Regions from separate parts of the Erwinia tasmaniensis Et1/99 genome, predicted to be linked through region 1. Evidence: predicted binding sites of a transcription regulator. Region 1 holds the regulator's gene; the other holds the start of a gene.

Region 1 (3,419 bases):
AGGTTTCTCCTTCGCCGGGGGCGCTACTGATATTCAGCCGCGCGTTATGGTGGCTTAGCGCATGTTTGACGATAGCCAGACCTAAACCGCTTCCCCCGGTCTGGCGGGATCGCGCCTTGTCCACGCGATAGAAGCGCTCCGTCAGGCGCGGTAAATGCTCTGGCGCAATGCCCGGGCCGTTATCTTCCACCCTGAACTCTGCCCCCTGTACGGTGCGTTGCCAGCTGATGGTGATGCGGGTGCCGTCCGGGGTGTGATTCACCGCATTGTACACCAGGTTAGACATCGCGCTGCGCAGCTGTTCGTCATTGCCAAACACGCGTAGGTTCGGATCGCTGACAAACTGAATGTGATGACGCCCGTGGCTTAACGTTTCCGCTTCACGCTGCAATAGCCGCAACATCATGGGCACGTCGACGATTTCCTGCAGGTCGGTTGCCGGAGCCGCCTCGATGCGTGACAGCGTCAGCAGCTGCGCCACCAGGCTATCCATACGCTTTGCCTGCTCCTGCATGGTTTGCACCGCTTTGTCACGCAGGCCACCTTCCAGCGCCGAATCACTCATCATCTCCAGATAACCCTTCAACACCGTTAGCGGCGTGCGCAGCTCGTGACTGACGTTGGCAAAAAAGTTGCGGCGCGCGCCTTCAAGCTGGTGCATTTGCGTCACGTCACGCGCCACCAGCAGCCACTGCCCTTCACTGTAGGGCATGATGCGAAATTCAAGATGGCGCTGGTTGTTCAGTACCAGCGTCAGCGGATGCGCGAAATCGCGCTGGCGCAGATAGCGGGTAAACTCCGGGTAGCGCAGCAGGTTAAGGATATTCTGGCCATTATCTTCCGGCCAGCGCAGCCCCAAAATCTGCTGGGCCAGTCCGTTACACCAGAAAATCGTGCCCTCTTCAGTGGTCAGCACCACCGCATCCGGCAGCGTTTCTGCCCCGCTGCGAAAGCGCTTAATCAGATGGCCAAGCTCACGGCGTCGGCGTCGGTTGCGCGCCTGCATCTGGTACAGGCCGTAAAAAAGAGGTTCCCAGCTGCCGCGCCCGCTGGGGGGCGTCATGCTACGGTCGACCCACAGCCAGTGCGAAAGCCGCAGCAGGTTGTTGAAATGAAAGCCCAGCACGCAAAGCACCGCCACCAGCAACAGCCAGGGCAATCCGCCCGCCAGCAGTCCTACGATCAGCGCGGGCAGGCAGGCGAGCAGCAGCTCAAACAATAATCTCTTCCAGGAGAGGCGTTCCAACACGATTCAGACTCCGTGCGAGCGATCAATAACGTGCAGAGAAACGATAACCTGTTCCGCGAACCGTCTGCACCATACGATCGTGCCCACTCACCTCCAGCGCCTTGCGCAGACGGCGAATATGAACATCGACGGTACGGTCTTCGACATACACGTTAGTCCCCCAGACATGGTTTAGCAACTGCTCACGGCTGTAGACGCGCTCTGGATGAGTCATGAAGAAGTGCAGGAGCTTGTATTCGGTTGGCCCCATTTCCAACGGCTGGGTAGCCGACATAACGCGGTGTGACGACGGGTCGAGCGTCAGCCCCTGCATCTCAATCACCTCTTCCACCGCCATAGGCGAAATGCGCCGCATCACGGCCTTTATGCGCGCCACCAGCTCTTTCGGCGAGAACGGTTTGGTAATGTAATCATCGGCACCGACTTCCAGCCCGCGTACGCGATCTTCCTCTTCGCCGCGTGCGGTCAGCATCATGACCGGGATATCGCGCGTCATCGCTTCACGCTTCAGGTGCTTAATAAACTGAATGCCCGATCCCCCCGGCAGCATCCAGTCCAGCAGGATCAGATCCGGCCAGGGTTCAATCAGCAAACTGACCGCGCTGTCATAATCCGCGGCTTCTATCGGATGATAGTCATTTTGTTCCAGAACGAAACACAACATCTCACGGATTGGGGCTTCATCTTCAACCACCAGAATGCGCTTTGCCATTATTGCTCCTGCTGCTGTGACAGATTGTCACGGGATATGCGGCATCATTATGCGTCAGTTTTATGACAGTTTTATGAAAAAAGCACGCCCGGCAAGGACGGACGAAACGAATTAAATATCTGCACGGCAATATGTTTATAATCACCGCTTCGCGTTTCTGCCATGAAGGGAGCACCATGCGCATCATTCATACTGCCGACTGGCATCTTGGCCAGTTTTTCTATACCAAAAGCCGTGCGGCAGAGCATCAGGCATTTCTTGACTGGCTGCTGGAACAGGCAGAAACGCAGCAGGTCGATGCCATCATCGTCGCCGGTGATATTTTCGATACCGGTTCCCCACCGAGTTACGCACGCGAGATCTACAACCGCTTTGTGGTAAAGCTACAGCCAACCGGCTGTCAGCTGGTGGTGCTGGGCGGCAATCACGATTCGGTCACTATGCTTAATGAATCGCGTGAACTGCTGGCCTGCCTGAATACCCGGGTGATCGCCGCCGCCGCTGAGGATATCCGTCAGCAGGTGCTGGTGCTGAACCGCCGCGACGGGCAGCCGGGCGCTCTGCTGTGCGCCATTCCCTTCTTACGTCCGCGTGATATTTTGCGCAGCCAGAGCGGGCAGTCAGGGCGCGAAAAACAGCAAAGTCTGCTGGAAGCCATCAGCGAGCATTATCAGCGCTGCTGGCAGGAAGCACTGGCACAGCGCAATGCGCTCGGCCTGGCGCTACCGATTATCGCCACCGGCCATCTGACGACCATGGGCGTCACCAAAAGCGATGCGGTACGCGATATCTATATCGGCACGCTGGACGCTTTTCCGGCTGACCTCTTCCCTCCGGCGGATTACATCGCCCTCGGCCATATTCACCGCGCCCAGCGCATTGCCGACAGCGACCACATCCGCTACAGCGGCTCGCCGATCCCGCTGAGTTTTGACGAGCTGGGCACAGCGAAAAGCGTGATGCTGGTTGATTTTACTGAAGGCCAGCTTAGCCAGGTCCGCGCGCTGCCGATCCCGCTATTCCAGCCGATGCAGATGATCAAAGGCTCCCTGGCGCAGATAGAACGGCAGCTGGCGCAGCTAGAGCCGGATGCACAGGGCAAAACCGTCTGGCTGGACATTGAAATCGTCACCGACGCTTACCTCAGCGAACTACAGCGCCGCATCCAGGAACTGACCACCGCGCTGCCGGTGGAGGTGGTGCTGCTGCGCCGCAGCCGCGAACAGCGTGAACAGGTGATATCGCGCCAGAACAATGAAACGCTCAGTGAACTCAGCGTTGAGGAGGTGTTTGCACGGCGGCTGGAGTCAGAACCCGAGCAGCCTGAGCGGCTGGCACGCGCCAGCGCGCTGTTTGCCCAGACGCTGGAAGCGGTGCGCCATGAGGAGCCAACATTATGAAAATTCTCACCCTGCGCTTTAAAAACCTCAACTCGCTGAAGGGCGAATGGAAAATCGA
Region 2 (3,419 bases), 1.0 Mb from region 1:
CCATGCCTGCATCTTGCGGCGCGAGGCGAGCAGCGCGCTGTGCGCCTGCAGTTCAACGGGGGTCATGAACGCGCTCCTTCACTTTTCGCCAGGCGCAGGATCATCAGTTTGGAACAGGCCAACACGATAAAGGTAATGACAAACAGGATCAGCCCCAGCTCCATCAGCGCGGCGGTATGCACGCCGGACTCGGCTTCAGCAAATTCGTTGGCCAACGCCGAGGTGATGCTGTTGCCAGGCATAAACAGCGAGGCGCTGTCGAGCTGGTAGGTGTTACCGATAATAAAGGTGACGGCCATGGTTTCACCCAGCGCACGCCCCAGCCCCAGCATAATCCCGCCAATCACCCCATTTTTGGTGAACGGCAGGACGATCCGCCAGATAACTTCCCAGGTGGTGCAACCTATGCCGTAGGCCGACTCCTTCATCATGACCGGCGTCTGTTCAAATACGTCACGCATGACCGAAGCGATATAGGGAATAATCATAATCGCCAGGATAATCCCGGCGGCGAGAATGCCGATACCAAAAGCCGGGCCGGAGAACAATGCGCCAACAATTGGCACGTTGGCCAGCACATCGCTAACCGGCTGCTGGAACCAGGTGGCAAACAGCGGAGCAAAGATAAACAGCCCCCACATGCCGTAAACGATGCTGGGGATCGCCGCCAGCAGTTCGATGGCCACGCCCAGCGGACGGCGCAGCCAGCCAGGGGCCAGTTCGGTCAGGAACAGGGCGATGCCAAAACTGACCGGAACGGCGATAAGCAGCGCAATAATGGAGGTCACGACGGTGCCGTAGATTGGCACCAGTGCACCAAACTGTTCGTTCGGCGCATCCCACTCTTTATTCCACAGAAACGAGAAGCCGAATTTATGGATGCTCGGCCATGAGGAGAAAAGCAGGGAAACGATGATGCCACCGAGCAGCAACAGCACAATCAGCGCAGCCAGTTTTACCAGCGCGCTGAAGATGATGTCACCCTGTTTTCCGGGAGCCTTGAATGTCGGCTTGGTTGCAGCCATAGAATTCTCGAGTCGATTACAGCTGATACATCGCGGGCAAGGCTTACCTTGCCCGCACGGATTACCTGCGCCACTTCAGAGGTGGCGTATTAAGCAATTAGTACAACGCGTTACCTGAGCTGTCTTTCACGTTGGATTTCCAGGCGGCGCGGATCTGCTCTACCACTGAATCCGGCAGTGACGCATAGTCGAGAGCCGTCGTGGTTTTGCCGCCGTTTTTGTAACCCCAGTCAAAGAACTTCAGCACCGCTGCGCCTTTCTCTGCATTGGCCTGCTCTTTATGCACCAGGATGAAGGTGGTCGAGGTGATTGGCCACGCATTGTCACCTTTCTGGTAGGTCAGATCCTGGGCAAACGAGGTGCTCCAGTCAGCGCCTTTAGCCGCATCGCTGAAGCTTTTTTCACTTGGTGAAATCGCCTTGCCGTCGGCATCAACCAGCTTGGTGTAAGCAAGGCTGTTCTGCTTCGCATAAGCGTATTCGACATAACCGATTGAGCCCGGCAGACGCTGTACGAACGCGGCCACGCCGTCGTTCCCCTTACCGCCCAGGCCTACCGGCCAGTTCACGGTACTGCCTTTCCCGACTTTGCTGCTCCAGTCTTCGTTCACTTTGGACAGATAGCTGGTAAAGACAAATGACGTACCGGAACCATCAGCGCGGCGCACCACGTTGATATTTGAATCAGGCAGCTTCACGCCAGGGTTAAGTTTGGCAATCGCCGGATCGTTCCATTTCTTGATCGTACCGAGGTAGATATCACCCACGGTTTTACCATCCAGCGTCAGCTCACCAGATTTTATACCGGGGATATTCACCGCCAGCACCACTCCACCGATCACCGTTGGAAACTGGAACAGGCCATTTTTAGCTAAGTCTTCTTCTTTCATCGGGGCATCTGACGCACCGAAGTCGACGGTTTTAGCAATGATTTGCTTCACGCCGCCGGAAGAGCCGATACCCTGATAGTTAACCTGACTGCCCGTGGCGGTGTTGTACTCTGCCGCCCACTTGTTATAAACCGGGGCCGGGAAGGTGCCGCCAGCACCGGTCAGATTAGTCGCCGCCATCGCAGAGGCGGCGCTCAGAGAAAGAGTGAGTGCAACGCATTGAGCCAGAGTTTTGTGCATCGAAGTCATATTCCCTCCACGGGATAATAAAGTCAGGCTGGTTACCGTGTTCGTATGATTAATTATTGCTGCTGAAGGCAAAATAGGACAGTTAGGTGACAGTAAAATGTCGGTAATATGACAGATTTATGACAAGCGACCCCAAGCTTTCCCACCGGCAGTGAGCCTGCGCCCGCGGTTGAGACAGCGTGTTGCCCTGCTGACAAAAATCCTTGCCTATAAAACGTTGCAGCGCCGTCCTTTCCGTCAATGGCCTTAAGCCCAAAAACGCCCTGCGTGCCAACAATGGCTATGATCACCACCACCATCGACTCTCTTATTTAGAGTAGAGTAAATTCTGCCAGGTAAAGGCTCACTTATAGAAATACAGTCCCCCGGCGGGGCGAAAATTCAGTAAAAATAAAGCGTTATTCTTACAGGATTATTTATCCCTCTGTCTTCTTACCGTTGTGGCACAGGCCCAACATCAATAATCCTTTAATACTCCTGCTATTATTCAACCTACTGATAGATATACTGACGCGGAGGCCGGTGACGGTCGTGAAAGACTGAAGCTGAAATGTAGGGTGCTGTAACTCTGGTTTATCAATATTGTACCTATCCGTTGTGGGTGACTAAAAGGCCCGGTTGGCGGCCAGAAAATTTAAGATGCCGGCTTCCTCAGGACCTTAGCAATACTTTCTATCGTTTTGAACGTACATGAGCATCTTATATTCTGGCACTGATAATACGCCTCTTTCGTTTGCCCGGAAATATAACGACTGGTTCTTGTATGTGCAGAGTTATTACAAAATGGACAGCGCATCATAAGCGTCTCTCCGAAAGCCCAGCGCAACGTCGTGCAGTACCGATGATTTCATAATAAAACACCATCCAGTCAATCCTTTTCATTTACCGCCCCTATCATTATTTGTTAAACATCTAAAAGATTTATCATCAGTCTATAGCGAAAAGATGTTTAACTCATGGTACAACAAATTATCCGAACTCTACCTCGTTATTAATAATATACCCACCAACACTTAACAAAAGCCACGTCACGCTCACAAGCGTCAATCCTATGCGTTTGACACAAATATTATGTCTTAAAAACCACACAACATAACAAACGTGATTTCAATAATTAAAAGGTTATTAATATAAGCACCTTCAATGAGAAGGCATTTAAAAAAACTGATGAGGTAATCTATGTCTAACTTTAATTACAAACCCACTCCGTGGACTCGTGCCGATGCGTTGAAAGTGCATTCAGATGATCCAACCAC

The links. Region 1 encodes PhoB, which activates phosphate uptake and scavenging genes when phosphate is short. Its sites were predicted from a motif close to CTGTCATAAAACTGNCNNAT; they were not measured.
Region 2: a site for PhoB is predicted at 2,270-2,289, ahead of pstS (phosphate ABC transporter substrate-binding protein PstS). Genes of this name have one in related genera too.

Annotation. Positions count from the first base shown of each region.
Region 1 is NC_010694.1:2,851,165-2,854,583, forward strand. Features, by position in the region: gene phoR (phosphate regulon sensor histidine kinase PhoR) at 1-1,249, opposite strand, end outside; gene phoB (phosphate response regulator transcription factor PhoB) at 1,272-1,961, opposite strand; gene sbcD (exonuclease subunit SbcD) at 2,138-3,361, shown strand; gene ETA_RS13915 (AAA family ATPase) at 3,358-3,419, shown strand, end outside.
Region 2 is NC_010694.1:3,862,255-3,865,673, forward strand. Features, by position in the region: gene pstA (phosphate ABC transporter permease PstA) at 1-66, opposite strand, end outside; gene pstC (phosphate ABC transporter permease PstC) at 63-1,025, opposite strand; gene pstS (phosphate ABC transporter substrate-binding protein PstS) at 1,123-2,163, opposite strand; gene ETA_RS19525 (ogr/Delta-like zinc finger family protein) at 2,798-2,962, opposite strand; gene ETA_RS18520 (glycoside hydrolase family 68 protein) at 3,343-3,419, shown strand, end outside.